Regions from separate parts of the Micrococcus sp. IITD107 genome, predicted to be linked through region 2. Evidence: predicted binding sites of a transcription regulator. Region 2 holds the regulator's gene; each other region holds the start of a gene.
The links. The regulator LexA, encoded in region 2, represses DNA repair genes until DNA is damaged. The targets are predictions, from matches to a motif close to TCGAACANNTGTTCGA.

Region 1 (9,946 bases), 410 kb from region 2:
GATTGCCCTCCGGATCCACCAGGATCTGCCGCACCGCCCACCAACGCTGACCGGTGACGCCCTCGGGCACGCCGCCTCCCGGCTCCGGCGATGGCGTGGTGTTGACCCGGAAGTACTGCGGACCGCGGGCCGCGGGCCCATCGTCGATGTCCTCGTAGTCACCGAAGTAGCCGTCCATCGCGTCCGCCCAGTCATCCGGTGAGAAGACCGCGTTCCGTGAGGGGCCGCCGTCGGGCGCGTCCAGCTCGGCCAGGGCCCGGTCCTGCTCGTCACCGAACAGGCGCACCCGCCGGAACATGGCGTTGCGCACCATCACCGTGAACACGGGGACGTTGGAGGTCAGGCGTGGGGGAGCAGGGGGCTCGAGGGCCTCATGGTCCTTCTTCAGCTCGTCGATGTCCCCGGCCAGCAGGTCCTCCCACTCCTCGAGCAGGGAGGAGTCGGTCTGCTTGACCATCTCGTCCAGCCAGCTCAGGATGAGGTCGATCTCCTCGGTGCGGGCGTCCTGGGGGATGGTCTGGCGCAGGGCTTTGACGGCATCGGTCAGGTAGCGCAACAGCACGCCTTCGGACCGGGCGATCCCGTAGAAGTTCACGTAGTCGGTGAAGCCCATGGCCCGTTCGAACATGTCGCGCACCACCGACTTGGGGGAGAGCTCGAAGTCGTTGAGCCACGGTGCCTGCGCTCGGTACACCTCGAACTGCTGCTCCAGCAGCTCGGCGAGCGGCTGGGGGTAGGTGATCTCGTCCAGCGCGTTCATCCGGTCGGTGTAGTCCATGCCCTCGGCCTTCATGGCCGCCACGGCCTCGCCCTTGGCCTTCTTGAGCTGGGCTGAGAGGACTTGGCGTGGCGGATCCAGGGTGGCTTCGATGATCGAGACCATGTCCAGTGCGTACTCCGGATCTGCCGGGTCCAGCAGCTCGAAGGCCGCGAGCGCGAAGGGGGAGAGCGGCTGGTTCAGGGCGAAGTCCGGCTGCAGGTCCACCGTGAGCTCGACCGTGCGGCCTTCGGGATCGGGCTGGGGGAGCTTCTCCACCACGCCGGTGGCCAGCAGTTCACGGAAGATCCCGAGAGCACGTCGCATCAGGGCCGCCTGCCGAGCAGGGGTCTCGTGCGTGCTGCGCAGCAGCCGTCGGACGGCGATGACCGGATCGCCGGGCCGCTCGAGGATGTTCAGCAGCATCGAATGGTTGACGCGCATGTGGCTGGACATGGCCTCGGGCTCGGCGGTGGTCAGCTTCTCGAAGGTGGCCCGGCCCCAGGAGACGAACCCCTGGGGTGGTGTCTTCTTGGGTGAGGACCTGGTGGACTGCTTCATCCGCTTGGCCCGTTCGGCCTCGTCCTTGACCCCGGCGAACTTCGCGGCGGCCTTGGCCTGGGCTCGGGCGTTCTCGATCACGTGCTCCGGGGCCTGGACCACCACGGTGCCGGCGGTGTCGAATCCGGCCCGTCCGGCTCGACCGGCGATCTGGTGGAACTCGCGGGCATTGAGCAGGCGGGTGCGTTCGCCGTCAAACTTGCTCAGTGCCGTGATCAGCACGGTGCGGATGGGCACGTTGATGCCCACCCCGAGGGTGTCCGTGCCGCAGATGACCTTGAGCAGGCCCTCCTGGGCCAGCCGCTCGACGAGGCGACGATACTTGGGCAGCATGCCGGCGTGATGGACGCCGATGCCCGCGCGGACCAGTCGGTTCAGGGTCTTGCCGAATCCGGCTGAGAAGCGGAACCCGGCGATGCGCTCGGCGATGCGGTCCTTCTCCTCCCGCGTGGCGATCGACAGGGAGGACAGGGACTGGGCTCGTTCCACGGCGTCCAGCTGGGAGAAGTGGACCACATAGACCGGTGCCTGGTGGGTGGTGACCAGTTCCTCCACCGCATCCTGCACGTGCTGCTCCGACCACTCATAGCTCAGCGGGATGGGCCGTTCGGCGTGGGCGATGGTGACAGCAGTGCGTCCGGTCCGCTCCTGCAGGTCCTTCTCGAAGCGGGTGGTGTCACCCAGGGTGGCGCTCATCAGGAGGAACTGAGCCTGGGGCAGCTCCAGCAGGGGGACCTGCCAGGCCCAGCCACGCTGCGGGTCGGCGTAGAAGTGGAACTCGTCCATCACCACCGGTCCCACCTCCAGGCCCGACCCTTGGCGCAGGGCCAGGTTGGCCAGGATCTCCGAGGTGCAGCAGATGATCGGCGCATCCCCGTTGACCGAGGAGTCCCCGGTGACCATCCCCACGTTCTGCGCGCCGAAGATCTCGACGAGGGCGAAGAACTTCTCCGAGACCAGGGCCTTCAGCGGCGCGGTGTAGTAGCTGCGACGTCCGATGGCCAGCCCGTGGGCATGGGCGGCCACGGCCACCAGCGACTTCCCCGACCCGGTGGGGGTGGCCAGGATGACGTGGTGGCCCTGGACCAGCTCCATGGCCGCCTCATCCTGGGCCGGATAGAGCGTGATCTCCCGTTGCCGGGTCCAGTGCAGGAAGGCATCGTAGACCGCATCGGGCTCGGGGGTGCCTATGGTGGGATCGGTGCCGGTGTCGTCGGTATGGGGCAGGGGAAGCAGGTCGGTGAGGAGCATCCCTGCCAGCCTAGTGGGCGGGCGGAGACCATCCGCCGCGGCGCCAGGATCGCCGGGTCACCAGCCCCGCTCGCGCCACTCCTGCAGGTGGGGACGTTCCTGGCCCAGGGTGGTGGAGGCGCCGTGTCCTGGATGGACCACGGTGTCATCGGGGTAGGCGTCGAAGAGGCGTTCCTTCACATCGGTCCACAGTGAGGCGAACCGGTCGGGGTCCTGCTGGGTGTTGCCCACCCCTCCGGGGAAGAGGGAGTCGCCGCTGAAGCAGATCGGTGCCCCGTCCTCCGGCTCGTAGACCAGGGCGACAGAGCCGGGGGTGTGTCCGCGCAGGCCCACCACGCGCAGGCTGATCCCGTCGAAGGTGGCGGTGTCGCCGTGCTGCAGCAGACCCTTCTGGGCCACGCCGGTCTCCTCGGTGATCGCCTCAGCGTCGTCCACGCCGGCGGCGGTGCCGGCACCGGTCTGCTCCACCACCTCGGCCAATGCCCGAATGTGGTCCCAGTGCCGGTGGGTGGTGATCACGGTGGTCAGGCGCAGTGCGCACGGGGTGTCCTCACGCGCCGACTCGATCAGCTCGCCGATCGCGGGAGCTTCAGCCGCCGCGTCGATCAAGACCTGCACGCCGGAGGTCTTGGAGGTGATGAGGTAGACGTTGTTGTCCATCTCCGAGACCGAGCGCTGACGGATCGTCACACGGGGCAGGTCATGGAGCAGCTGGATCGCTGAGGAAGCTGTGGGCATGGGGGACAGTCTAGGGACGCACACCTGCCCGGGGGCAAGAGAGCACCGACTGCTGGCATCTGTTTCTGGCCTGAAGGCGAAACCTCTTTAGACTGGGCAGGACTGACTGCCCTGCTCGCGCCAGGTGGTGCGGGTGCCGCCTGGAGGAGGACCGGAGAGATGACCACCACGGAGATCCCGGTCTGGCTTCTGAACGCGTTGACGATCAAGACCAACTCCACGGTCCCGCCCTTCGAACAGGTGCGCACCGGTCTGCTCGAGCTGATCCAGCAGCAGCGGCTGGGCGTGGGCACGCGGCTTCCCACGGTGAGGGCGCTGGCCTCGGGCCTGGGCGTCTCCGCCAACACCGTGGCGCGCGCGTACAAGGAGCTGGAGCAGGCCGGCGTGGTCACGGCACGGCCTCGCTTGGGCACGGTGGTGGCCCACAATGGAGACGAGTCGCGTCGGCACCTGCTGGAGGCCGCCCAGGTGTATGCCGAACGGGCACGATCCCTGGGATTCAGTCGCGCTCAGGCGGTCCGGCAGCTAGAGTCCGTGTTCGGCTCTGGCGGACCGCGCTGACGCTGTTCCGCCCTGCGCGAAGCACGCCCGGGAAGATGCCGGATCCACCGGATTCGAACATGACTTCGACAGGGGTGCTGGAATACAGTGGAGGGCGTGTCCGCATCCCGTCAGAAGTCATCCCCGTCCACCGCCCGCACCTCCACCGCTGACCGCGGAGCCGCCCAGACGTCGGGGCGGGGACGCGGCCTCGCCTCAGGTCCGGCGTCCGGCGGCAAGAGCATCGATCCGGATCGGATCGTCGTCCAGGGGGCCCGTGAACACAACCTGAAGAACGTGGACCTGGACATCCCCCGGGACTCGCTGGTGGTCTTCACCGGACTGTCCGGTTCGGGCAAGTCCTCCCTGGCGTTCGACACCATCTTCGCCGAGGGGCAACGTCGCTACGTCGAGTCACTGTCCTCCTATGCCCGCATGTTCCTGGGCCGGGTGGACAAGCCTGCCGTGGACTTCATCGAGGGGCTCTCCCCAGCGGTCTCCATCGATCAGAAGTCCACCAACCGCAACCCGCGTTCGACCGTCGGCACCATCACCGAGGTGTACGACTACATGCGGCTGCTGTGGGCGCGCATCGGCGTCCCGCACTGTCCTGAATGCGGCGAGCCGGCCTCGCGCCAGACCCCGCAGCAGATCGTGGACCAGCTCACCGCCCTGCCCGAACGCACCCGCTTCCAGGTGCTGGCCCCGGTGGCCCGCGGCCGCAAGGGCGAGTTCGTGGACGTGTTCTCCTCGCTGGCGACCCAGGGCTTCTCCCGGGCGATCGTGGACGGCGAACAGATCCAGCTCTCCGATCCGCCGAAGCTGAAGAAGCAGGTCAAGCACACCATCGCCGTCGTCGTGGACCGCCTGGCCATGAAGGAGGGGATCCGCCAGCGGCTGACCGACTCCGTGGAGACCGCCCTGAAGCTGGCCGACGGCCTCGTGGTGATCGACTTCGTGGACGTGGACGCCCAGGTGGATCCCGGCAAGGCCAACAGTGGTGAATGGGATGCGGTGGACGCCGAGGGCACCCCGCGCTACCGCTCGTTCTCGGAGAAGCTCTCCTGCCCCAACGGCCACCAGCTGACCATCGATGAGATCGAGCCGCGCTCCTTCTCCTTCAACAACCCCTTCGGCGCCTGCTCCACCTGCACCGGCATCGGCACCCGTCTGGAGGTGGACGAGGAGCTCGTGGTCCCCAACCCGGAGCTCGCCCTGAGCGAGGGCGCCGTGGCGCCCTGGTCCATGGGGAAGTCCACCTCGGAGTACTGGCAGCGCCTGATGTCCGGTCTGGCCGAGGAGCTCGGCTTCTCCATGGACACGCCCTGGGAGGATCTCCCGACGACGGCCCGCACCGCGATCCTGCACGGCAAGGACTACAAGGTGGTGGTCCAGTACCGCAACCGCTTCGGCAGGGAGCGCAAGTACACGCAGGGGTTCGAGGGCGTGGTGGACTACATCCACCGCAAGCACCTGGAGACCGAGTCCGATCAGGCCCGGGACCGCTACGAGTCCTACATGAGGCAGATCCCCTGCCCGGCCTGCAACGGCACCCGGCTGAACCCCACCTCGCTCTCCGTGCTGGTCGGTGGACGCTCCATCGCCGAGGCCTCGAACCTGCCCATGCCGGAGATGATCGACTTCCTGGAGGGGCTGGACCTGAGCGAGCGGGACCTGCAGATCGCCGATCAGGTCCTCAAGGAGATCCTGGCCCGCCTGCACTTCCTGCTGGACGTGGGACTGGACTACCTGAACCTGGAGCGCCCGGCCGGCACCCTCTCCGGCGGTGAGGCCCAGCGCATCCGTCTGGCCACCCAGATCGGCTCGGGCCTGGTGGGAGTGCTGTATGTGCTGGACGAGCCCTCCATCGGTCTGCATCAGCGGGACAACCGGCGCCTGATCGAGACCCTGCTGCGCCTGCGCGACCTGGGCAACACCCTGATCGTGGTCGAGCATGACGAGGACACCATCGCCGAGGCGGACTGGATCGTGGACATCGGCCCCCGCGCCGGCGAGCACGGTGGAGAGATCGTGCACTCCGGGTCCCTGGCCGGTCTGAAGAAGAACAAGCGGTCCATCACCGGCGACTATCTGTCCGGACGACGTTCCATCCCCGTCCCGGCCCAGCGCCGGCCGCTGGATCCGGAACGGAAGCTGACCGTCGTCGGGGCCCGGGAGAACAATCTGCAGGATGTCTCGGTGGAGGTGCCCCTGGGCGTGTTCACCGCGGTCACGGGTGTCTCCGGTTCAGGCAAGTCCACCTTGGTCAACGAGATCCTGTACAAGGTCCTGGCCAATCAGCTCAACAACGCCCGCCACGTGCCCGGGCGGCACCGGCGCGTGGAGGGACTCGAGCACCTGGACAAGGTGGTGCACGTGGACCAGAGCCCCATTGGACGCACGCCACGGTCCAACCCGGCCACCTACACCGGCGTGTTCGACGCCATTCGGCAGCTGTTCGCCGAGACGCCCGAGGCCAAGGTGCGCGGCTACCAGCCCGGACGGTTCTCCTTCAACATCAAGGGCGGTCGCTGCGAGGCGTGCTCCGGTGACGGCACCCTGAAGATCGAGATGAACTTCCTGCCGGACGTCTACGTCCCCTGTGAGGTGTGCGAAGGGGCCCGGTACAACCGGGAGACCCTGGAGGTGCACTACAAGGGCAAGAACATCGCCGAGGTGCTCAACATGCCGATCGAGGAGGCCGCCGAGTTCTTCTCCGCATACACGAAGATCTCCCGCTTCCTCAACACCCTGGTGGACGTCGGACTGGGCTATGTGCGGCTGGGCCAGCCGGCCACCACGCTCTCCGGCGGCGAGGCCCAGCGGGTCAAGCTCGCCACCGAGCTGCAGCGCCGCTCCAATGGCCGCTCCGTCTACGTGCTGGACGAGCCCACCACCGGTCTGCACTTCGAGGACATCCGCAAGCTGCTGGACGTGCTCAACGGACTGGTGGAGAAGGGCAACACCGTCATCACCATCGAGCACAACCTGGATGTCATCAAGACCGCAGACCACCTCATCGACCTCGGTCCGGAGGGCGGTTCCGGCGGCGGCAGGATCGTGGCCACCGGCACACCGGAGGAGGTCGCCCGGGTGGAGGCCAGCCACACCGGACGGTTCCTGGCGGAGATCCTGTGAGATCGGTGGAACTGGACCAGAGCGGGGCGGTGGACGGTCGGCCGGTGATCCTGCTGGACCTGGATGGAACCCTGGTGGACCCGGCCGGCTCCATCACCGGGGGCATCGCCGCCACTCTGGTCCGGCACGGTCTGCCCACCCCCACGCCGGAGCAGCTGCGTTCCCTCGTCGGCCCACCGCTGCGCACCGGCCTGCTCAACCTGGACGGCGTCACCGAGCAGAACGTGTCCACGCTGATCCGGGACTACCGGGCCGCATACTGGGCCACCGGCATGGCCGCCAGCCGCCCCTACCCCGGGATCCCTCAGGCGCTGGAGGACCTGGCCCAGGACCACGTCCTGGCCGTGGCCACCTCCAAGCCCGTGTCCGCTGCGCGTCGCCTGCTGGCCCTGCAGGGGCTGGACCACGTCTTCCACGCCGTCTGCGGCGCCTCCGACGACGAGCAGGCGCCCCTGCCTGCCCACGGCACCAAGGTGGAGGCGATCGCCCAGGCCCTGGCCGCCGTCGGGAGGTCCACCGGAGACCAGGCACGCCCCGTGATCGATGTGGTGATGGTGGGGGACCGGCACTATGACCTGGACGGAGCCGAGCACCACGGCCTGCCCAGTGTGGGCGTGACCTGGGGATTCTCCGCTCCCGGCGAGCTGGAGTCCGCCACGGCCCTGTGCTCCGACCCGGTGGATCTGCCCACCGTGTGCAGGACACTGCAGAATGGGGTGTCATGACCAGCCCTGCACTGCGCACCGGATTCCGACTGGCCCTGAAGACCACCTGCCGGCCCACCGTGACCGGGTTGGAGAACGTGCCCACTGAGGGCGGGTTCATCGTGGCCTCCAACCACCTGTCCTTCCTGGACTCGGTGATCATCCAGGCCACCATGCCGCGGATGGTGCACTTCTTCGCCAAGGCCGAGTACTTCACCCAGTCCGGTGTGAAGGGCTGGGTGATGAAGGAGTTCTTCGAGTCCGTGGGCTCCATCCCCGTTCAACGAGGAGAGCAGGCGGCATCGGTGGCCGCCCTGGACCGGCTCGTGGAGCTGGTCGAGGACGGACAGGGAGTGGGCATCTATCCCGAGGGCACGCGCAGCAGGGACGGTCGTCTGTACCGAGGGCGCACGGGCGTGGGCTGGCTGGCCCTGGCCACCGGCGTCCCCGTGGTCCCCGTGGGGCTGATCGGCACCGAACAGCTGCAGCCTCCCGGCTCCAACGGCTTCCGACCGCGGCACTTCACCGTCACCGTGGGCGAACCCCTCCAGTTCGAACATCTCGGGCGCAAGCACCCGCTGCCGGTCCGCCGCGACGCCACGGCCCAGGTGATGGACGCGATCGCCGTGCTGACCGGCCAGGAGCGGGTGGATGAGTACAACAGCTCCTCGTCTCAGGCATGACCGACCCGTCCAGCTACCGCCCGAAGACCGGGGAGATCCCCACCCAGCCAGGCGTCTACCGCTTCCGCGACCCGGACGGGCGCGTCATCTACGTGGGCAAGGCCAAGAGCCTGCGCTCTCGGTTGACCTCCTACTTCGCCGACCCGTCACGGCTGCACCCCAAGACCCGCACCATGGTCCACACCGCCGCGGCCGTGGAGTGGACCGTGGTGGGTTCGGAGCTGGAGGCGCTGCAGCTGGAGTACACCTGGATCAAGGAGTATGCGCCGCGGTTCAACATCATGTACCGGGACGACAAGTCCTACCCGTACCTGGCCGTGACCATGAACGAGACGTACCCCCGGGTGATGGTGATGCGCGGGGACAAGCGCAAGGGCGTGAAGTACTTCGGTCCCTTCCACCCAGCCAAGGCGATCCGCGAGACCGTGGACCTGATGCTGCGGGTCTTCCCCGTGCGCTCCTGCTCCTCCGGAGTGTTCCGCCGCGCCGAGCTCTCCGGCCGACCCTGTCTGATGGGCTACATCGACAAGTGCGCCGCACCGTGCGTGGGTCGGATCAGCGAGGTGGACCACCGGGCACTGGCTCAGGACTTCTGCGACTTCATGGCCGGGGATGCGCAGAAGCACATCCGGCGTCTGGAGCAGGAGATGTCCGAGGCCGTGGCCGATCTGCGGTACGAGGACGCCGCCCGGCGTCGGGATGACATCGCCGCCCTCAGACGCGTCTTCGAGCGCAATGCCGTGGTGCTGCCGGACTCCACTGAGGCGGACATCTTCGCGCTCTCGGAGGACGAGCTCGAGGCCGCCGTCCAGGTCTTCCATGTGCGGGAGGGGCGGATCCGCGGCCAGCGCGGCTGGGTGATGGAGAAGGTCTCTGACGCCTCAGGTCCCCAGATGATCGAGGCGCTGCTGGAGCAGGTCTACGGCGCCCTGGAGGACACCAGTCGGATCCCGCGCGAGATCCTGGTGCCCCAGCTGCCTGAGAATGCCGACCAGGTCCAGACCTGGTTGAGCGGGCTGCGCGGAGCGGCCGTGAGCCTGCGGGTGCCCCAGCGCGGAGACAAACGGGCCTTGATGGGCACGGTGCAGGAGAACGCCGATCTGGCTCTGCGTCTGCACAAGACCCGGCGCTCCGGTGACCTCACCGCCCGGTCAGCGGCCCTGCAGGAGCTGCAGGAGGCCCTGGAGCTGCCGGAGCCGCTGCTGCGGATCGAGTGCTACGACATCTCCCACGTCTCGGGCACCAACGTCGTCGGGTCCATGGTGGTCGTGGAGGACGGGCTCCCCAAGAAGCAGGACTACCGCAAGTTCACGGTGACCGGGGACGCCGCCCAGGACGACACCGCTGCCATGCGCGATGTCCTCACCCGCCGGTTCCGACACTATGTGGAGGACCTCGCGCAGCGTGGCCCCCTGGCCTCCGGCCAGATCCCGGAGGACCCCGACGACGACGCACCGGTGGGGGAGCAGAGCGCATCCGAGTCGGACGGAGAGGGCCACGCGGCTCGGGCGCCATCCAGCAGGCGTTTCGCCTATCCGCCGTCGCTGGTGGTGGTCGACGGCGGCCCGCCCCAA
Region 2 (9,946 bases):
ACCATGACGGCGTGGTCGTCCTGCTGGTGCAGCGAGTAGTTCTCGAAGGGGGCGCGGAATCCTCCGTCCAGGATGTGGGAGGAATGATTCAGATGCCCAATGAACCCGTTGTCCTCCTTGGTGACCCAGATGGCTCCATCGTGGAGGTCGAGATCCGCCGTCTCCATGCCGGGATACAGGACAGATCCGGCGATGACCAGGGCTCCGACCGCTGAGAAGGCCGCCGGCTTCGATGCTCCCCGCCAGCCCCGGCCCCATGCTCCCATCGGTGTCGGTCCTCCCCCATCAGACTGATGACATACCGCACCCACGGTCGCCTCATCCAGTGTAGGTGAGTGGGGCCCCCGCCTGATCCGACCCGGATCCGCCCTCGGAGATCAGCCGAACTGCGGAACGTAGAGCAGCTGACCGGGCTGCAGCTCGCTGTCCGTCAGAGAGTTCATGGCGCCGATCTGCTCGATGGTGGTCGTCCTATCACGCTCCGGAGCGATCTCACCGGCGATCGACCACAGCGTCTCTCCGTAGCCGACGAGATGGGTCTCCACGGCAGCCGGAGCCTGATCGCCGGAGGCGGCGGCCGGGGTCAGGGCCGTGGATCCGAAGAAGACCGCGGCTGCGGTGATCAGGACGGCAAGGATCATCACCGGGAGTCCGTGCAGGAAGAAGCGGCCTCGACGGTTCAGACGGATGTCGGTCGCGGTACGGGTGGTGCTCATGGTGATCAGCCTTTCTGCCCGGAAGGTCCGGACGCATCGAACGCATGTTCGGATGACGTGTTCCTGTTCTAGCACATCCGTTCGAACGCGGACAAGACACGTTCGAACATATCTTTGAATCTGGGGCCACGCTCACGTAGCGTCAGATCCAACGGTCAGGCAGCAGTGGAACCACCGCTGGCCGACCGAGAAGCACATCACCAGGCAGCACGGACGAGATAAGGACGATCCCTATGGCAGGCCGGACCAGCGCCGAGGCACAGACCGATGGACAGGGGCCGCACCCCCTGACGGAGCGCCAGCGGGCGATCCTGGAATCGATCCGCACGGCGATCGCCCACCAGGGTTATCCACCGTCCATGCGCGAGATCGGCGACGCCGCTGGACTGGCGTCCCTGTCTTCGGTGACCCACCAGCTCTCCCAGCTCGAGAAGTGGGGCTACATCCGTCGCCACCCCGGCCGACCCCGGGCCATGGAGGTGCTGTTGGATGCCGACGGCGCACCCGTGCAGCATGGATCCACGCCTCTGGGATCCGGCTCCGTCCAGCCGGGCGATTCGACCACCGAGCACCGTGGGGCCACGGTGACCGCTCTGCACACGGCCGCCGTCGAGGGCTCGGCCGTGCCGGTCCCGTTGGTCGGCCGGATCGCCGCAGGTGGTCCGATCCTGGCCGACCAGCAGGTCGAGGACGTCATGACGCTGCCGCGTCAGCTCACCGGTGAAGGCGAGCTGTTCATGTTGAAGGTCTCGGGAGACTCCATGGTGGACGCGGCCATCTGTGATGGCGACTGGGTCGTGGTGCGGCGTCAGAGCTCAGCACAGAACGGTGAGATCGTGGCGGCCCTGCTGGACGACGAGGCCACGGTGAAGACCTTCCGCCAGAGGGACGGACACACCTGGCTGCTGCCGCAGAACAGCAGTTACGAACCCATCCTGGGCGACCACGCCACCGTGATGGGCAAGGTCGTCACGGTGCTGCGGGCCCTCTGAGCCGCTCCAGGACGCCCTTGACCACCTGAGGGTCGGTGGTCCCCCAGAAGTCGGGCAGCGTGGAGCGGAGGTAGCCGCCGTAGCGCTCGGTCGCGAGCCGGGGGTCCAGGACGGCCACCACGCCGCGGTCCTCCTGGGTGCGGATCAGACGTCCCACCCCCTGGGCCAGACGGATGGCCGCGTGCGTGGCGGACACCGCCATGAAACCGTTGCCGCCATGACGGGCGATGTCCCGCGAGCGGGCCGTGGCCAACGGATCGTCCGGGCGCGGGAACGGAATCCGGTCGATCACCACCAGTCGGCAGGCCTCACCGGGCACGTCCACGCCCTGCCACAGGCTGAGCGTGCCGAACAGGGAGGTGTCCGGTTCCGCAGCGAATTGGCGGACCAGCGCGGACAGCGTCGCGTCCCCCTGGCACAGGATCTGCGGTGATGGCCCCAGCCGGGTGCGCATCGCCTCAGCGGCATCCTCGGCGGCCCTCTTGGAGGAGAACAGGCACAGGGCCCCGCCGCGGGATGCCCGCAGCAGGGATTCGAGCTCGTCCCATGACTCCGGACTGGCGGTGCGACCGGGACGGGGCAGGTGCCGAGCCACGTAGAGCACCCCCTGACGTGGATAGTCGAAGGGGCTGCCGACATCGATTCCGGTCCACCGAGGTGCTCCCTGCCCCATCAGTCCGAGCGATCCGGCGACCGGGTCGAAGGAGGACCCCACCGCGAGTGTGGCCGAGGTCAGCACACCCGTCGCCTGTCCGAACAGTCCCTCACGCAGCTTCCCGGCCACGGACAGGGGTGCCACGTACAGCACGGGAGGCGCGGTCTCGTCCCCGGGCACCCATCCCACGCCCGGTTCGAAGTGACCGGGCCGACTGGCCCACACCACTTCAGGGTGCTCGGTGTCCGGCACCGCGGCCAGGATGCGGTCGGCAACCTCCAGGACGGTGAGCAGGCGGGCCCGGGCCATCTGTCGGCCGCTGTCCGCTCCCCCGGGGGACTCCCCGCTTCCCGACGACGCCCCTCCAGTGGGCTTGGAGTCGCTCAGTGCCTGCCGGGCGGCGTGGCTGACGGCGCGCAGGGCGTTCTGCTGCAGTTCGTTGGGCCCCTGCGGCAGCAGCCCGGTGGGCGTGGCGGCGAAGGCCGCATCCAGCGCGGCTCCGGCCTGGGACAGGTCCTCCACGGCCGCAGCCGTGTGCCGGCGCACGGAGGAGACAGCGGCCTGCACGATGGTTCCGGAGAGCTGTCCGGTCACCGCTCCGGTGACTCGGTCCTGCAGTTCGTGCGCCTCGTCCACGATCACCGCATCGAATTCAGGGAGCACCGCGAGCCCTTCGAAGGCGCTGATCGCCAGCATGGCGTGGTTGGTGACCACCACGTCGGCGTCAGCGGCCTGGGACCGCGCCCGTTCGGAGAAGCACTCCTCGGCCATCGGGCACCGTTGAGGTCCGATGCAGTCCACTGCCGAGACGGAGACCTGCCGCCAGGCCCGGTCGGAGACTCCCGGGTCCAGGTCATCCCGGTCACCCGTCTCGGTCTCCTCGGCCCATTCGCGCAGGCGCCGAACCTCACGCCCCAGCGGGGTCGTGGGATCCGTGCTCGCGGCCGCCATCCCAGTCATGGCCTCACCGTCGTCGGCCATCCCGAACAGCGTCTGACCGTCCTCGTCCGGGAATCCTCCCTCGATCTTGTGCTTGCACAGATAGTTGGCCCGCCCCTTGACCAGGGCGACGTCCAGTGGCCGCGGCAGCTCGCCCTGAAGCGCCTCCAGCAGCGCCGGCGCGTCCCGGTGCATGATCTGTGCCTGCAGCGCGAGCGTGGCGGTGGCCACCACCACCGGTTTCTCTGCGTCGACGGCATGCCGCAGGGCGGGCACCAGGTAGGCCAGCGACTTGCCGGTGCCGGTGCCGGCCTGGACCAGCAGGTGGGTGCCCGTCTCCAGGGCCCGGGCCACCTCGACCACCATGCGCCGCTGCCCGTCCCGCCGTTGCCCGCCCAGGGCCTCCACAGCGGCGTCCAACAGGCGCAGCGCCTCGCGTTCGGCGTCCGTACGGGGCTCGGTCTCCGGCGGCTGATGCGCCTCTGTGCCCTGCTGGGTCCTGCTCGAGGTCATGCGGCGGGGCCACTGCCCTGGATGTAGGGACGCAGCTCGTCGGCGATGTCCTCCCGCACCAGCACGCGCAGCCGGGTCCCCTCGGCCTCGTAGGTCTCGGAGATGATCTCCGCCTCGGGTGAGTGCAGTCGTGAGACCACCTCTCCGTGGGTGAACGGGATCAGCAGGTCCAAGGCGACGTTCGGCCGCGGGATGGCCTCGGAGATCATCTGCTCCAGCTGGTCGATCCCCTCACCGGTGCGCGCCGAGACCACCACGGAGCGCGGCTCACGCTGACGCAGGCGGGCGATCACGAACGGGTCCGCGGCATCGGCCTTGTTCAGCACGATGATCTCCGGGATCCGGCGGGCATCCACATCGGTGAACACCTGACGCACGGCGGCGATCTGGCCCTCCGGATCCGGATGGGACGCGTCCACCACGTGCAGGATGACATCCGCGTCGGCCACCTCCTCCAGAGTGGAGCGGAAAGCCTCCACCAGCTGGGTGGGCAGTGACCGGACGAAGCCGACCGTGTCCGAGAGCGTGTAGCCGATGCCGTCCGGGGTGACCGCCTTGCGGACGGTGGGGTCCAGGGTCGCGAACAGGGCGTTCTCCACCAGCACGCCAGCGTGGGTGAGGCGGTTGAGCAGAGAGGACTTGCCGGCGTTGGTGTATCCGGCGATCGCCACGGACGGCACCCGGTTGCGCCTGCGGTTGGCCCGCTTGGTCTCGCGGGCCGGCTTCATGGCGGCGATGTCCTTGCGCAGCTTGGCCATCCGGGTGCGGATCCGGCGACGGTCCAGCTCGATCTTGGTCTCACCGGGGCCACGAGAGCCGATGCCCTCACCGCCGGCGGCACGGCCACCGGCCTGACGGGACATGGACTCGCCCCAGCCGCGCAGGCGTGGCAGCAGGTACTCGAGCTGTGCCAGCTCCACCTGTGCCTTGCCCTCACGAGACTTGGCGTGCTGGGCGAAGATGTCCAGGATCAGGGCGGTCCGATCGATCACCTTGACACGGACCACATCCTCCAGAGCGCGGCGCTGGGAGGGGGCCAGCTCGGAATCGACCACCACGGTGTCCGCACCGGTCATGGCCACGATCTCACGCAGCTCCTCGGCCTTGCCCTTGCCCAGGAACGTGGCCGGGTCCGGGGTGTGGCGCCGCTGGATGACGCCGTCCAGCACCTCGGAGCCGGCGGTCTCGGCCAGGGCGGCGAGCTCGCGCAGGGAGTTCTCGGCGTCCTCGGCTGTGCCCTCGGTCCAGATGCCAGCGAGCACCACGCGCTCCAGGCGCAGCTGGCGGTACTCGACCTCGGTGACGTCCTCGAGTTCGGTGGAGAGTCCTCCCACACGGCGCAGGGCCTGGCGTGCGGCCAGGTCGTACTGTTCACCGTCCTCGGTGGTGTGTCCGTGTCCGCCCTCGGACAGGGCCAGCGCGCGGCCGGAGAGCAGTCCCTCGCTCTGGTCGGCCTCCGGCTGACGGGCGTCGGTGCTGTGTGAGGAGGCCCGGGCCGCGTCAGCGGCGAGGATCCGGTCGATCACGTCCTGGATCTGGGACTCGTTCTGGGGGTCGGATGCGTGGGTCATGGTCTCCTGGTCTGCAGTGTGCTGTTCAGCGTAGTCGGTGGGCCGGACGCGGTAGGCGTCTGGGCCATCGTCGTGGTGGTCTGGGGTGGGGTCTCGTGGGCTCACGTGATCCTCCGAAGGAATCGGCCGCAGCGGTGGACCCTGCGGAAGGTGGAACGCCAGTGGTCCTCATCGGCGAGGTCGGCGTGGAAGAAGGCGGTGACCGGACCGCGCAACCCGGTGGGGGCGGTCAGTCCAGGAGTGGTCTCATCCCAGGACTGGTAGACGTGGAGGTACTCCTGATCCAGCTCGAACCCCCGGGAGCGGTACCAGGACCGGGCCGCGGCGTCCTCTCGGGTCCAGGCGTCCAGCTCGGTCACCTGAGACGGCAGCAGCAGCATCACCTGGTCCAACAACGCGGAGGCGATCCCGTGTTCCCGCCAGTCCGGGTGGACGGCCACGGTGTCGATGGTGGCCAGGTGGGACTCGTCGGTCCCCTCCTGCCCCACCTCGACCTCCAGGATCCCGACGACGTCACTCGCCTGAGCATCCACGGCCACCCAGGAGACCGTCTCCCCCTGCTCAGGCGACGGCGCAGGATGTGCCGTGCGGACGTCGTCGTAGTACTGGGAGTCCAGGAAGGACAGGGCACGGCAGCGCAGCCAGGAGCGTTCATCCTGCGGCTCGTAGGGCCGCAGGCGCACGGCGGTGCGGTGCAGAGAAGAGGGCATGTGGATCCTCAGGTCATGATGGACGGGTGCGGGCGATCACGGACCGCTCATCAGGAGCAGGGTCCGGAGCCGTCACGGGCGGGCCAGCGAGGGCTCAGCGCAGGAAGATCCACATGGCGACCATCCTACGGCCCGTGTCAAGCCGGTAGGCTCGGGCGGTGATGGATGGCGCACACTACTTCTCGGCCGAGCCCGGGACAGAGGAACGACGACGGACGCTCACCGTGGAGCTGGCCGGTCGCCGCGTGGAGGTGGAGACCTCCAACGGCATCTTCTCCCCCGACGGGATCGACAAGGGCACCGCGGCGATGCTCTCGGTGGTGCCCGATCCTCCGCAGTCCGGACGGTTCCTGGACATCGGGTGCGGCTGGGGTCCGCTGGCGCTGACCCTGGCTCTGCGCAGTCCGGAGGCCCAGGTGCTGGGCGTGGAGGTCAACGACCGCGCCGCCCGACTGTGCCGGGACAATGCCGCCGCCCTGGGCCTGGAGAATGTGAGCGTTCAGCGCCCGGACGAGGTCCCGGACGAGCAGACCTACGATCTGATCTGGTCCAACCCGCCCATCCGGATCGGCAAGCAGGCCCTGCACGAGCTGCTGCTGCTGTGGCTGCCGCGACTGGCCCCCGGAGGGACGGCCTGGCTGGTGGTGCAGAAGAACCTCGGCGCGGATTCGCTGCTGCCGTGGATGCGCGGCGCGCTGGAGGAGATCGCCCCCGGTGAGTTCACTGCCGAGCGGGCGGACACCGTCAAGGGCTTCCGCATCCTGACTGTGACCCGTCGACCACAGAGCTGAGCCTGACAGTCCGGACCCGCCTCAGGGCATCTGGCCGTCGAACACCAGCTCGGCCGGGCCGGAGAGCACCACGTGCTCAGCGCCGTCCGGGCCGGGCACGAACTCCACGCCCACCGCGCCACCGGGAACATCAACGATCCACTGATCCGAGCCGGCGTCTCCTGCCCAGGCGCGCACGGCGGCCGCAGCCGCGCACGCACCGGTCCCGCAGGACTGGGTCTCCCCCACGCCCCGCTCGTGGACCCGCATCCGCAACCGGCCCACTCCGTCCTGCACCAGGGGTTCGGCGGGCACCACGAACTCCACGTTCGTCCCGTGCGGCGGTGCCGGATCCACGTTGGGCACCTGGTGCAGATCCAGCCCGTCCAGTTCCATGTCCTCGGCCAGAGCCACCACGGTGTGCGGGTTGCCCATGGAGATGCTCAGCGCCGGACGTGGATCCTGCAGACCGGCGGCCAGCACCAGGGAGTCAGCCGCGCGCTCCAGGGCGAGCTCCTCGTCGATGTAGGACCAGGGACCCATGTCGATCGCATAGCCGTGGGCCGTTCGCCGCACCGTGCGAGCACCGGCACGCGTGCCGATGGTGACTGCTCCGCCCTCGGCCAGCTGCACCAGCCCACGTTGGGCCAGGTAGTGCACGAACACCCGCACCCCGTTGCCACACATCTCCGCGATGGACCCGTCCCCATTGCGGTAGTCCATGAACCATTCGGCGTCAGGGGCGGTCTCGAGCAGATCGCGCCCTTCCAGCAGCTCCTGGGAGCGCACCACCCGGATCAGGCCGTCGCCGCCGATCCCCAGGTGGCGGTCGGTCAGCACGCGCACATGGTCCGGAGTCAGCTCGATGTCCCCTCGCTGGTCCTCCACGAGCACGAAGTCGTTGCCGGTGCCGTGGCCCTTGGTGAAGCGCAGCCCGGAGAGCTGCTGCTGGGCGGCGCTCTGGCGCTCGGAATCCAGGTGAGGAGAGGTCATGGCTCCAGTCTAGGTGTGCCGGAAGCCCGCTCCTCCGCCGCGGCGTGCACCACGGCCACGGCCTGGTCCACCAGGTCTGGGGCGTCCCAGTCCAGCCAGAGAACCCGCGGATCGGCCCGGAACCAGGTCTCCTGCCGCCGGGCGAACCGACGCGTGGCCACCACGGTCTCCTCGACCGCCTGCCTCAGGGTGCACCGGCCGTCCAGCACGTCCAGCATCTGCTGGTACCCGATCGCCCGCGCGGCCGTCGGCCCCTCTCGCAGCCCACGGGCGTCCAGTGCGCGGACCTCCTCCAGCAGTCCGCGCTCCACCATCAGCTCCACGCGACGCTGGATGCGCTCGTGCAGCACCTCGCGCGGGATGCGCAGCCCGATCTGCACCACGGGGCCCACGTCATGGTGATACCTGCGTTCGGGCATGAAGGAGGAGAACGGACGGCCGGTGATCCGGTGGACCTCCAGCGCCCGGATGACCCGGCGGTCATCACCCACCCGCTCCGCAGACGCCGGGTCGACGACGGCCAGTTCCGCCCGCAGGGCAGCGGTCCCCTCCTGCTGGGCGCGGGTCTCCAGCTCCTCTCGGACCTGCGGGTCGGTGGGCGGGAACTCCAGAGTGTCCACGGCCGCGCGGACGTACAGTCCTGAACCGCCGGCCAGCACGGGGAGGTGTCCGCGCGCGCGGATCTGGGCGAGGGCCTCCCGAGCCCACCCCTGGAAGTCCGCCACCGAGGCGGCCTGGTCGATCTCCAGCACGTCCAGCAGATGGTGCGGAACTCCCCCGCGCTCGTCCTCGCTGGCCTTGGCCGTGCCGATGTCCATGCCACGGTAGAACTGCAGCGCGTCGGCATTGACCACCTCACCCCTCAGCCGCTGGGCCACGGCGACGCCCAAGGCCGTCTTGCCGGACGCCGTCGGGCCCACCAGGGCGACGACGGGCAGTGCTGACGCAGACCTCTGCCGCATGGGGGGCGTCAGCTGCGCGGGCGCAGGGTGGGCATGCCGAGCAGGGTCGCTCCGCCCGGGGCGGTGCCAGCAGTGGGGACACCGCAGGAGTCGGCCTGGGCCCGATCCCAGGCGTCTCCGGCGCGGGAGCGTCGCAGCGTGTACCCGGTGCCGGTGGGGTCCAGCTCCGGGTCGGCCACCAGATGGTACGGGTGGGCCTCGGTGATGGCCACGGTCACGAAGTCCCCGGGACGGGGCTGCTCTGCGCCGGCGGGCACCGAGAAGTGCACCAGGCGGTTGTCCGGCGCCCGGCCGGAGAGCCGGCCGGTCTCGGCGCCCTTCGTACCGGCGTGGGCGGTGACCAGCAGCTCCTGGCAGGTGCCGACCAGCTTCTGGGTCTCTTCGGCGCTGATCCGGTCCTGCAGGGCGGTCAGACGCTCGAAGCGCTCCTGCACGATCGCCTTGGGCACCTGGTTCTGCATCTCTCCGGCCGGAGTGCCCGGTCGGATGGAGTACTGGAAGGTGAAGGCTGAGGAGAAGCGCGAGGCCTCCACCACGTCCAGGGTGTCCTGGAAGTCCTTCTCGGTCTCTCCCGGGAAGCCGACGATGATGTCGGTGGTGATGGCCGCGTGCGGCATCCGCTCACGCACCGAGTCCAGGATGCGCAGGAACTTGGCCGAACGGTAGGAGCGGCGCATGTCCTTGAGGATCCGGTCCGATCCGGACTGCAGCGGCATGTGCAGCTGGGGCATCACGTTGGGGGTCTCCGCCATGGCCTCGATGACGTCCTCGGTGAAAGAGGCCGGGTGCGGACTGGTGAACCGGACGCGCTCCAGCCCCTCGATCTGCCCGCAGGCGCGCAGCAGCTTGGCGAAGGCTCCCCGGTCTCCGAACTCCACTCCGTAGGTGTTCACGTTCTGACCGAGCAGGGTGACCTCCACAGCACCGCCGTCCACCAGGGCCTGGACCTCGGCCAGGATCTCCCCGGGACGACGGTCCTTCTCCTTGCCGCGCAGGGAGGGGACGATGCAGAACGTGCAGGTGTTGTTGCAGCCCACGGAGATGGAGACCCACCCGGAGTAGGTCGAGTCGCGCTTGGTGGGCAGCGTGGAGGGGAAGACCTCCAGCGCCTCGAGGATCTCCAGC
Region 3 (9,946 bases), on a different contig from region 2:
TGCGGTTCCCCGGCCTGCTCCCACACCTGCAGGTAGGTCAGGGCGGTGGCCTCGAAGGCGTCTGAGTCTGAGGCGAACATCGTGCTCGCCAGTCCGTAGACCCAGGGCGCCGTGGAGTCATAGAACGCGGCGAAGGAGGCCTGATCGCCTTCGGCGGCCAGTGTCAGCAGCTCGTCCAGCCCCGGAAGATCGCCGTATGCGGAGGCACCGGTGCGCTGATGCTGGGCGGTGCCGGCCGTCGTCGGGACGCCAGCAGAGGAGGAGGATCCGGGGCCACCGGGAGTGCGCTTGTCCATGGTCTCTCCAGGATAGGAAGAAGTGGCGCGCTCGGCGGGCTGCCACGCGGCGGGGGTCAGGGCTGGGCGGGGCCGGCTCCGGCGAAACCGTGCTGGCGCCAGGCCTCGTACAGCACGATCGAGGCGGTGTTGGCCAGGTTCAGGGAGCGGCGCGAGGGCTGCATGGGCAGGCGGACCTGGGCGGTGACATGGGGGTCGGCGAGCACCTCGTCCGGCAGGCCGGTGGACTCGCGGCCGAACAGCAGGACGTCGCCTGGGCGGTAGTCCACGTCCGTGTAGAGGGTGTCTCCGTGGGCGGTGAAGGCGAAGACGCGGGCCGGGGCGTCCGGCGGGGTGAGAGCGGTCCAGGCGGCGTCCAGGTCCGGGTGGATGGTGAGCACAGCCAGGTCGTGATAGTCCAGCCCGGCTCGGCGCAGCTTGGCGTCGGAGAGGTCGAATCCCAAGGGCTCCACCACGTGCAGCTCGGCCCCGGTGATGGCCGCCAGGCGGATGGCGTTGCCGGTGTTCCCGGGGATCTCCGGGGTGTGGAAGAGGATGCGGAAACCGGGCGTGCCGGGGGCAGGCTCGCGCGGGGCGGTCAGGTGGGGGTTCTGGCGGTTCATGGTCAGTACATCGCTCCCAGGAGTCGGGCCAGGACCCGGCGGTCCACGGTATGGGCCTGGGATCCGGTGCCCAGGAACATCTTCAGGTCCCGGCCCAGCTGCAGGGCGTTGGCCGGGGGATCGGTGAGGAACGCGGCGTCCGTCTCCAAGGAGCGGGTGCGGTCCAGCTCGATGATCGGCGCATGGGGGTTGTCCTCGCTGGCCAGCACCAGCACGAAGCCGCCCACGGTGCACTCGGGGAACGCCCGCTGCAGGGCGACCATGGCCGGTGCGAGCGAGGGTGGGCTGACCGGGCGGTCTCCCTTCCACAGCTCAGCCCCGTCCCAGCGGTAGACCCCGTCCGGCACCTGGAGTGAGCCCACCACGGCCAGTCGGTCTCCGCACAGCACCACGTGATCGATGGCGCCGGAGCTGACCCGTCCCGCTGAGAGCGAGAGGCCGGTGATCAGGCGGGCCGCCGGGAGGGCGTTGAGGACCTGGTTCTGCAGGACGCGGATGGTGCGGGCCTCACGGACCAGCCGAGCGCCGGCCGGAAGGATGCCGCGCTTGCGGGGAGCGCCGTGGATCTGCTGGGCGCTGCGCTCCGCGTCGAGCGGTCCGTCCTCGCTGAGCGGGGGGTGATAGGTGACGGCAGGGCTTGAGGCGCCGTTGCGCTGGGAGGAGGGGCCCGACGTCGGGCTCCAGCGTTGGCGTGGACGTCTCGTCTCGCTGCGCACGCCAGAGGACCCAGCAGTGCTGGTGGGCCCGGTGGTGAAGGGGTTGGAGGCAGCGCTGCCGGATGCGGGGCCACGGTGCGAGGCGGTGGGGGCGCCGCGGACCGAGGCGCTGGCGAAGCTGCGGTCGTAGGCGCGGCGGGCCTCTGGTGTGCTGACCAGCTGCCAGGCGTCGCTGACCGCACGGAACTCGGCAGGGTCGCCGCCGTGGTCCGGATGGGTGCGGCGGGCGGCCTTGCGCCAGGCCGCCTTCAGGGCAGCCTCGTCCGCGTCGAAGGGGACGCCGAGGACTTCATAGGCCGAACGCTGGGTGCTCGACTGGTGCTGGGAGCGGTGGCGCGAGCCGTGGTCGGGCACGGGGCTCCCTTCGGATGAGCGGCCAGGCGGGGCGCGTTGCTGGAGCGTCCGGTGGACGGAACGCCCGTCCAGACTACCGGGGAGTCTCCCGGGCGGATGGTGGCGGAGGGGGCAGGGCATACTGACGCCATGACCACTTCAGGCCGTGTGCCGGTGACGCTCCTCGATCCATCTGCCGGGGCCTGGCTGGCTCAGCAGCTGGCTGAGGGCGCACAGCTCCGGCACGAGGTGACGCGCGTGGTGCCGAGAGGACGGCCACAGCCGTACGAGGCCTTCGCGCGGATCTTCCATCCCGTCCCCTGGACGTGCGAGTGGACGGCGGCGAACGCTCGATGCGTGGAGTCACTCGGGCTGGTGCCAGATCGCGTGCCGACTGAGCCCGGTGCCATGGCAGACGGGATGACCACCTGGGCGGAGGTGGCGGCGGATCAGGGGACCGAGGTGCACGCCTCTGCTCAGTGGGCCGACCTCGCCCGCGGTGAAGCCGGCGGGTTTGCCACCTCCCGGAGCTGCCCGGGGCTGGAGTACGGCCAGGTGTCCGACGGGGAGTTCATCGGACCGGGGGCTGCTGCGCTCGCGGACGTGCTGCTGGCTCACACCTCCACACCCGTGGACCTGGTGCTGGGCCTCTGGGAGGGCAAGGACTCCTTGAGCGTCGGCGTGGATTCCGTTGCGGGTGTTGGTGCCGGCGGTCAAGGTGACTTCGTCGGGCATCCGCTGGGGAACAGCGCCGCGGAAGCCCTGCGGACCGGTGAGGGGCTGCTCAGTGTGATCGGTGGGTACCGGAGGTACCTGCTGGTGGGCGACGACGGTTCTCGCCTGCGCGATCCCGTGTGGGGTGCGCGGGCGGACCTGTCGGGCGAGGGTGTGCGTCTGTGGCCGAACCTGGCATGGCCGCCGGACCGGGCCTGGACGATGGCCACCGAGATCGACGACTGCTGGACGCTGGTCGCCGGGTCGTGGGACCTGATCCGGGCGCTGTGCTCGCATCCGGACCTGGAGGCGCTGCCGATCCGCCCTGACGCTGAGTTGGGACCCTTCAGCGATTCTGTGAACGGGCGCTCGCCGTCTGTCTGACGGGGGATCTGGTCTCCGTGGGACCTCCCGCCTCCGCCGCATGGTGGTGCCCTGGGGGAGTGCGGGTTCAATCCCCGCCACTCGCCTGCATCCTGCTCGTTCACGTGCGCCCGTGAGCGATTCCATGACTCGGTTCCGAGTCCTGCACAGGTGACGTGTTCGTCGTTCTCATCCCCGATCGGCTGATCTGGGCCTTAACGTGTCTGGGCGGTGTGTTCGAATATCAGTACGAGGAGAACGGGTTCTCGTGAGGTCGGCTGGAGGAGGTGGTGGTGGTCGTGGCAGTGGTGGTGGATGAGGTAGCAGATGTGCTGACTTCGGCCCAGCATGTCGATGCCTCTGCTCTGTGTCTGGGTGAGCTGCTGTCGCTGACTCGGCACCTGACTCGAGAGCTGACGGGGCGCCTCGCGCGCCCGGACTTTGTGGAGTCGTTGAATCCGGTGGTGGACCCAGCTGAGGCCTCGCCGGAGGCACAGGAACACTTGGCGGCCGAGGCGGTGACGTTGCCGGCGGTGCAGGAGCAGGTGGCTGCTCTGGTGCGGGTGGTGGAGGGTGCGGCGACGGCGGTGGCTGGTCATACGGCCCGGGTGTTTGAGGATCCTCAGGCCCGGCACCGATGGTTGGGTCTGCCTCAGGGCAAGACCGGGTTCCGGTCCTCGGCTGATTTCGTGGAGAAGACCCATCACACACCGGCCCGGCAGACCCGGGAGCGGGATAACCGGGCCGCCCACCACTTGGCTCCGGTGCCGTCTGCGGACGGCACGCCGTACAACACCACTCTGGGTGAGGTTTCTGGTGCGTTGTGGTCGGGTGCGGTGGGCCCTTCTGTGGTGGATGTGATCACTCGGACTCTGGGCCAGGCCCGGCGCGCGGCGGCGGCCACGGCGCGGGCGTCGAGATCTTGGGTGGAGCAGCAGGTGGCTGCGGGTGAGGTGGAGTTGATGGGTCGGGCGCGTCGGGAGTGTCCGGGGGTGATGGTCCAGGTGTGCAAGCGCTGGCTGATCCGGTTCACCGAGGCCCTGGAGCGCACCACCGGTGAGCCACCCCAGGGCGTGGTGCATCAGGGGCGTGCTGCCCGGTTTGTGCGGGAGGAGAACGGGTTGTTCCTGTGGCACCTGTTCTTGACCCAGGCCCAGCATGAGATCTTCAAGACCGTTGCTTCGGCCGGTGCCAATCCGCGGGCGCGGAAGAACCAACAGGCCGCTGGTGGTGGGCCTGCTGGTCAGGACGGTGGGTTGTCGCCAGATCCATTGACCTTGTTTGATCAGGCCACGCAGGGCGCAGAAGAACAGGACCGGGCCACTGAGGACGAGGTGTTCTGTGCTGATCTGGCTCCGTGGGTGGAGCGGGGTGAGGAGCGGAATCGTCGTCAGGTCGATGCGGTGATCACCGCCCTGACTGCGGCGTTGCGGATCAAGGATTCGGGGTTGCCGGGCACCGGTGGGTATGCCCCGCAGGTGATGGCGGTGATCGACTACGACACCCTGGCCGGCAGACTCTTGGACCACCCCGACCCACCACCACGACCTGAAATCCCGACGGAGCTGCTCAGACCAGGGGAGCCCGGGTATGAGTCTCCGGGGAAGCCACCGGCCGGTGGGGTGGACTTACGGGGGTCTTTGGTGTCGACGGCGGGGTTCTCTGGTCCGATTGACCCTAGGGTGATCAGGGCGTGGGCCTGTGATGGGCAGATCCTGCCGGTGGTGTTGGGGGCTCAGGGGCAGATCGTGGATGCCGGGCCGGCTCGGAGGGTGTTCCCGGCTCCGTTGCGGCGGGCGATCATTGCCCGGGACCGGGGGTGTGCTGCTCCGGGGTGTGGGCAGCCGGCGACCTATTGTCAGGTCCATCATGTTCAGCATTATGAGCATGGGGGTCCGACCACGGTGGAGAACGGGGTGCTGCTGTGCGAGCACCACCACCAGGCGGTGCACCATGACCAGTATCGGATCCATATGCGCCACGGGATCCCTTGGTTCGAAGACACCAGCCCCACCGCCCGGAGCATGCAGGCCAGCTCGAGGACCGGTGCTGAGCCGGAGCTGACCCGCAACCAGTACTGGGCCGACCACCCAGAACCACCATGGTGAGGCGGGGCGCGCGTTCAGGGACGTTCGTCCACTCCGTGGATGAGCGCGCGGGGGATGAGATCGGCATGACGGACACCGCGGAGCAAGCCGGGAGGAGCAGGTCACCATAATGAGGGCATGAGTCATCCCGCCACGTCGCAGCGGCTGCTGCTGTTCATCAATCCGGCATCTGGGTCGGGCCGCGGTGCCGGTGCAGGGGCTGAGGCGGTGGCCCGATTCAGGAGTGCCGGTGCCGATGTCCGCGTGGTGGACCCGGCCCCGCAGGCGGTCACCGGGGTGAGCCGAGTGCCCGCCCACGGTGTGGTCACCCACGGCGACCTGACGGATGCGCTCCGTACGAGCATCCAGCAGGAACGACCTGACGCTGTGGTGGTCGTGGGCGGCGATGGCATGGTCCACGCTGCGGTGAACGTCCTCGCAGAGACCGAGATCCCCCTCGGCCTGGTTCCAGCCGGAACGGGAAACGATTTCGCCAGGAACTTCGGCGTGGATCGACTGTCCGTCCGCATGGCAGCGGAACAGATCATCACATCACTCGTCACCGGTCCCCGCAGAGTGGACCTGGCGAGAGTGGAACTGCGTCCGCTTCCCTCGCCGAGCACCGCGGCGGAGGAGACCACTGTGGAGGTGCGCTGGGTGGCATCAGGGGTCAACCTGGGGTTCGACGCCGTGGTCAACGCTCGGGCCAATGCACTGCGCTGGCCCACCGGACGTGCACGCTACGTGGTGGCCGTGCTCCAGGAGCTGTGGCGGTACACCGCACCGGCCCTCACGGTCTCCACCACGGACCAGCAGGGGACCACCGAGGTGGGGACCGAACGCACCTTCGTGCTCAGCGTGCTGAACGGCTCCTACTTCGGCGGCGGGATGAAGGCTGCCCCCGGGGCCAGCGTGGACGACGGCCTGATCGACACCCTGTGGGTTCCAGCCATGCGCCCGGCGAGATTCCTCCAGGTGTTTCCGCGCGTATTCTCCGGCGGCCATGCCACCGTCCCGGAAGTGCGTCTGGCGCAGGTGCAGACCGTGGAGGTGGCGGCATCGGATGAGGAGAGCGGAGGGCCCATCACTCACACCCGGGGAGACCGCCGAGCGGCATCCCTGCCGATCGTCCATGGCGATGGGGAGGCGATCGGCCGACTTCCTGTGCGGATCACGGCTGCGCCGGGAGCGCTGCTCCTGCTCGTGGGTCAGGGGACGAGATGACCGGGAACCCTAGACTGGGCCGGTGCGGATGAACAGCGTCTACCTCGATCACGCCGCCACCACCCCAATGCGGCCGGTGGCGCTCGAGGCGTACACCGAAGCCGCGCGGCGTCTCGGCAACCCCTCCTCACTGCACCGCTCCGGACGGTCCGCTCAGCTGCATCTGGAGGATGCGCGCGATGCCCTCGCCGCCACTGTGGGGGCACACCCCTCCGAGGTGATCCTCACCGCCGGAGGGACCGAAGCGGACAACCTCGCCCTCAAGGGGCTCTACTGGGCGCGGCGGTCCCAGGACCCGAACCGCACCCGGATCATCCTCACCGGCGCTGAACACCATGCCGTGCTGGACACCATCACCTGGTTGGAGCAGCACGACGGTGCAGAGCTGGTGTTCGTCCCCATGGACGCTGAAGGACGCGTGGACCTCGCGGCCTGGCAGGCTGAGTTGGCCGTGGCACCAGAGCAGACTGCACTGGCCACCCTGATGTGGGCCAACAACGAGATCGGCACCATCCAGCCCGTGGCTGAGGCCGCCACCATCGCAGCCGACCAGGACGTGCCGTTCCACACCGATGCCGTGCAGGCCGTGGGTTCCATCCCGATCGACTTCGCGTCCAGCGGTGCCACCACGTTGGCCTTCAGCGGGCACAAGCTCGGCGGGCCGGTGGGCATCGGCGCCCTGCTCGTCCGCCGCGATGCCACGCTCACGCCCGTGCTGCACGGCGGGGGACAGGAACGCCAGATCCGCTCCGGCACCCTTCCGGTGGCCCTGATGGCCGGATTCGCTGCCGCCGCCACCGAGGCGCACCAGCACCTGGACGCCGAGCGGAACCGGTTGGGCACCCTCCGGGACCTGTTGATCGAGAAGGTGCAGGCCGCCGTCGGGAATGCTGTGCTGCGCGGGGCGCAGGACCGGGACCCTGCCACGGGAGAGAAGCTGCCGGCGGGAACCCGGCGGCTGCCCGGGAACGCGCACTTCACCTTCCCCGGGTGCGAGAGCGACTCGCTGCTGTTCGGCCTGGACACCGCCGGAGTGGAGTGCTCAGCGGGATCGGCCTGCACCGCGGGCGTGGCCCAGCCCTCGCACGTGCTCACGGCCTTGGGACTGGAGGAGGCCGAGGCGAGATCGGCCCTGCGCTTCACACTGGGGCATACATCCGTGCCTGCCGACGTTGACCACCTTCTGGACGTGCTGCCCGGCGTCCACCAGTCCGCCCTGACCGCGGGGATGGCCGGCCGGGTCAGCTCGATCCGCACCGCCAACAGCCACCTGGAGAGGAACTGAGCGCATGAAGGTCCTGGCCGCCATGAGCGGGGGAGTCGACTCCGCCGTCGCAGCAGCGCGGGCCGTGGATGCCGGCCATGAGGTGGTGGGCGTGCACCTGGCGCTCTCTCGCATGCCCGGAACCCTGCGCACCGGATCGCGCGGCTGCTGCACCATCGAGGACTCACGCGACGCCTGGCGGGCCTGCGAGAAGCTGGGCATTCCGTACTACACCTGGGACTTCTCCGAGCGCTTCGCCGAGGACGTGGTGCAGGACTTCGTGGGCGAGTACGCGGCCGGCCGCACCCCGAACCCCTGCATGCGCTGCAACGAGCGGATCAAGTTCGCCGCCCTGCTGGAGAAGGCCCTGGCGCTGGGCTTCGACGCCGTCTGCACGGGGCACTACGCCAAGGTGGTGGAAGGCGAACAGGGCTTGGAACTGCACCGCGCCGCCGACTGGGCCAAGGACCAGTCATATGTGCTCGGCGTGCTCACCGCGGAGCAGCTGGCCCACTCCCTGTTCCCCCTGGCCGACACCCCCTCCAAGGAGCAGGTGCGTGCCGAGGCCGCTGAACGTGGACTGACCGTGGCCACCAAGCCCGACTCGCACGACATCTGCTTCATCCCCGACGGCGACACCCGCGGCTGGCTGGCCGAGCGGGTGGAGATGAGCGAGGGGCAGATCCTCGACGCGCAGGGCCAGGTGCTCGGCACCCACCCCGGCGCGCAGGCGTTCACCGTGGGCCAGCGCAAGGGACTGAACATCGGGCGTCCGGCGGCGGATGGCAAGCCGCGGTTCGTGCTGGAGGTCCGCCCCAAGGACAACACCGTGGTGGTGGGTCCGCGCGAGATGCTCGCCGTGGACCGCGTGGTGGGCATCCGTCCCTCCTGGGCCGGCGCTCCCGTGCCGGAGGAGGCCACTGGAGACTGGTTCGACTGCCACCTGCAGGTGCGTGCGCACGGGGACCCGGTGCCGGCACGTGCCCGCGTGGAGCAGGGCTCTGACCAGCTTCCCGACGACGTCACACCCGTGGGTGCCACGGCGGCGGGATCCGCTGGGGTCCGGTGGGTGATCGAACTGCACGAACCGCTCCAGGGGGTGGCGCCGGGCCAGACGGCGGTGCTGTACCAGGGCACCCGGGTGCTGGGTCAGGCCACGATCGACTCCGCGGTGAACTCTGCGCGGCTCGTGGACGCCGTCCAGGGCTGATCCCGTACGCACGGCTCAATGGGCGGGGGAGACAGACGTGGACGCACTACGGTGGAACGCATGAGCGCCGAGTACGACCCGCACGCCAGTTCCCTGCAGACCTCCGCCGACCCCGCCGTCCTGGAGGAGCTGTTCGCGATCCGCGGCAGCATCGACAACATCGACGCGACGCTCGTCTATCTGCTGGCCGAACGGTTCAAGTGCACCCAGAAGGTCGGGCGGCTCAAGGCCGAGCATCAGTTGCCGCCCTCGGACCCGGACCGGGAGACCGCGCAGATCGACCGGCTGCGCAGACTGGCGGCCGAGGCGGATCTGGACCCGGCCTTCGCCGAGAAGTTCCTGAACTTCATCATCTCCGAGGTCATCCGCCACCACCGGGCCATCGCCGAGGACACCGGCACTGTGCCCACTGTCCCCGCGCAGTCTGCGGACACCGGGACCGGACCACAGGCGTGAGCCCCGTCCGCGCCACCCTGACCGGCACCTGGCCCGGAGCTGACGCCTCACAGGCCGTGGCCGCCGCAGTCCAGGAGCTCGGGGCTCCACACCTGCCGGTCATCCCGGAACTTCCCGCCCGTGGGCCGGGTTCAGACCCCACGGGCCGCACCGCCGTGATGCTGGACGAGCTGGCCGTGGACCTGCAGCCCCACGGGTGGCGGCTCACGGACACCCCCGGCGTGGATGCCCGGCGTGGCGCGTCCACATGGCGTGCCGACCTGAACCGGCTGGCGGACGCGGTGGGAGAGACCGGCGGGGGACTCGAGGAGATCGTCCTTCGGATCGTCGGCCCCTTGACCCTGGCGGCTCGGCTGTGGCTGCCCGGCGGCGAACGCGCACTGTCCGATTCCGGCGCGCGCCGGGATGTGGCGGACTCGTTGGCCTCCGGCCTGGCCGAGCAGGTCCGTGTGGTCCAGTCGGTCACCGGGGCTCACCGGGTGACGGTGGTCCTGGCAGAGCCCGACGCCGGCCAGGTCCTGAGCGGACAGGTCCCCACTGCCAGTGGGTACAGGACAGTGCGGTCAGTGCCCCGCGTGGAGGCGCGACGGGCCTGGTCCACGGTGGCGACGGCGGTGGCCCAGGCCGGTGGACAGAACGGGGCCGGGGTGATGTTCGCACCGGGTCTCGCCCAGGGCGACG

Region 1: a site for LexA is predicted at 3,922-3,937, ahead of uvrA (excinuclease ABC subunit UvrA). Genes of this name have one in related genera too.
Region 3: a site for LexA is predicted at 3,262-3,277, ahead of ACEXHE_RS06840 (HNH endonuclease signature motif containing protein). Genes of this name have one in related genera too.

Annotation. Positions count from the first base shown of each region.
Region 1 covers NZ_JBHFFN010000001.1:511,249-521,194, forward strand. The annotation lists gene ACEXHE_RS02470 (DEAD/DEAH box helicase) at 1-2,569, opposite strand, end outside; gene ACEXHE_RS02475 (MBL fold metallo-hydrolase) at 2,627-3,307, opposite strand; gene ACEXHE_RS02480 (GntR family transcriptional regulator) at 3,467-3,868, shown strand; gene uvrA (excinuclease ABC subunit UvrA) at 4,091-6,985, shown strand; gene ACEXHE_RS02490 (HAD hydrolase-like protein) at 6,991-7,710, shown strand; gene ACEXHE_RS02495 (1-acyl-sn-glycerol-3-phosphate acyltransferase) at 7,707-8,372, shown strand; gene uvrC (excinuclease ABC subunit UvrC) at 8,369-9,946, shown strand, end outside.
Region 2 covers NZ_JBHFFN010000001.1:100,708-110,653, reverse strand. The annotation lists gene ACEXHE_RS00525 (Ig-like domain-containing protein) at 1-266, opposite strand, end outside; gene ACEXHE_RS00520 (LysM peptidoglycan-binding domain-containing protein) at 378-716, opposite strand; gene lexA (transcriptional repressor LexA) at 950-1,708, shown strand; gene ACEXHE_RS00510 (ATP-dependent DNA helicase) at 1,686-3,815, opposite strand; gene hflX (GTPase HflX) at 3,812-5,386, opposite strand; gene ACEXHE_RS00500 (GNAT family N-acetyltransferase) at 5,488-6,096, opposite strand; gene ACEXHE_RS00495 (class I SAM-dependent methyltransferase) at 6,258-6,887, shown strand; gene dapF (diaminopimelate epimerase) at 6,909-7,859, opposite strand; gene miaA (tRNA (adenosine(37)-N6)-dimethylallyltransferase MiaA) at 7,856-8,821, opposite strand; gene miaB (tRNA (N6-isopentenyl adenosine(37)-C2)-methylthiotransferase MiaB) at 8,830-9,946, opposite strand, start outside.
Region 3 covers NZ_JBHFFN010000002.1:538,235-548,180, forward strand. The annotation lists gene ACEXHE_RS06820 (anti-sigma factor domain-containing protein) at 1-296, opposite strand, end outside; gene ACEXHE_RS06825 (tRNA (cytidine(34)-2'-O)-methyltransferase) at 353-898, opposite strand; gene ACEXHE_RS06830 (DnaJ domain-containing protein) at 901-1,968, opposite strand; gene ACEXHE_RS06835 (hypothetical protein) at 2,098-3,045, shown strand; gene ACEXHE_RS06840 (HNH endonuclease signature motif containing protein) at 3,315-5,132, shown strand; gene ACEXHE_RS06845 (diacylglycerol/lipid kinase family protein) at 5,250-6,335, shown strand; gene ACEXHE_RS06850 (cysteine desulfurase family protein) at 6,364-7,620, shown strand; gene mnmA (tRNA 2-thiouridine(34) synthase MnmA) at 7,625-8,809, shown strand; gene ACEXHE_RS06860 (chorismate mutase) at 8,870-9,265, shown strand; gene ACEXHE_RS06865 (hypothetical protein) at 9,262-9,946, shown strand, end outside.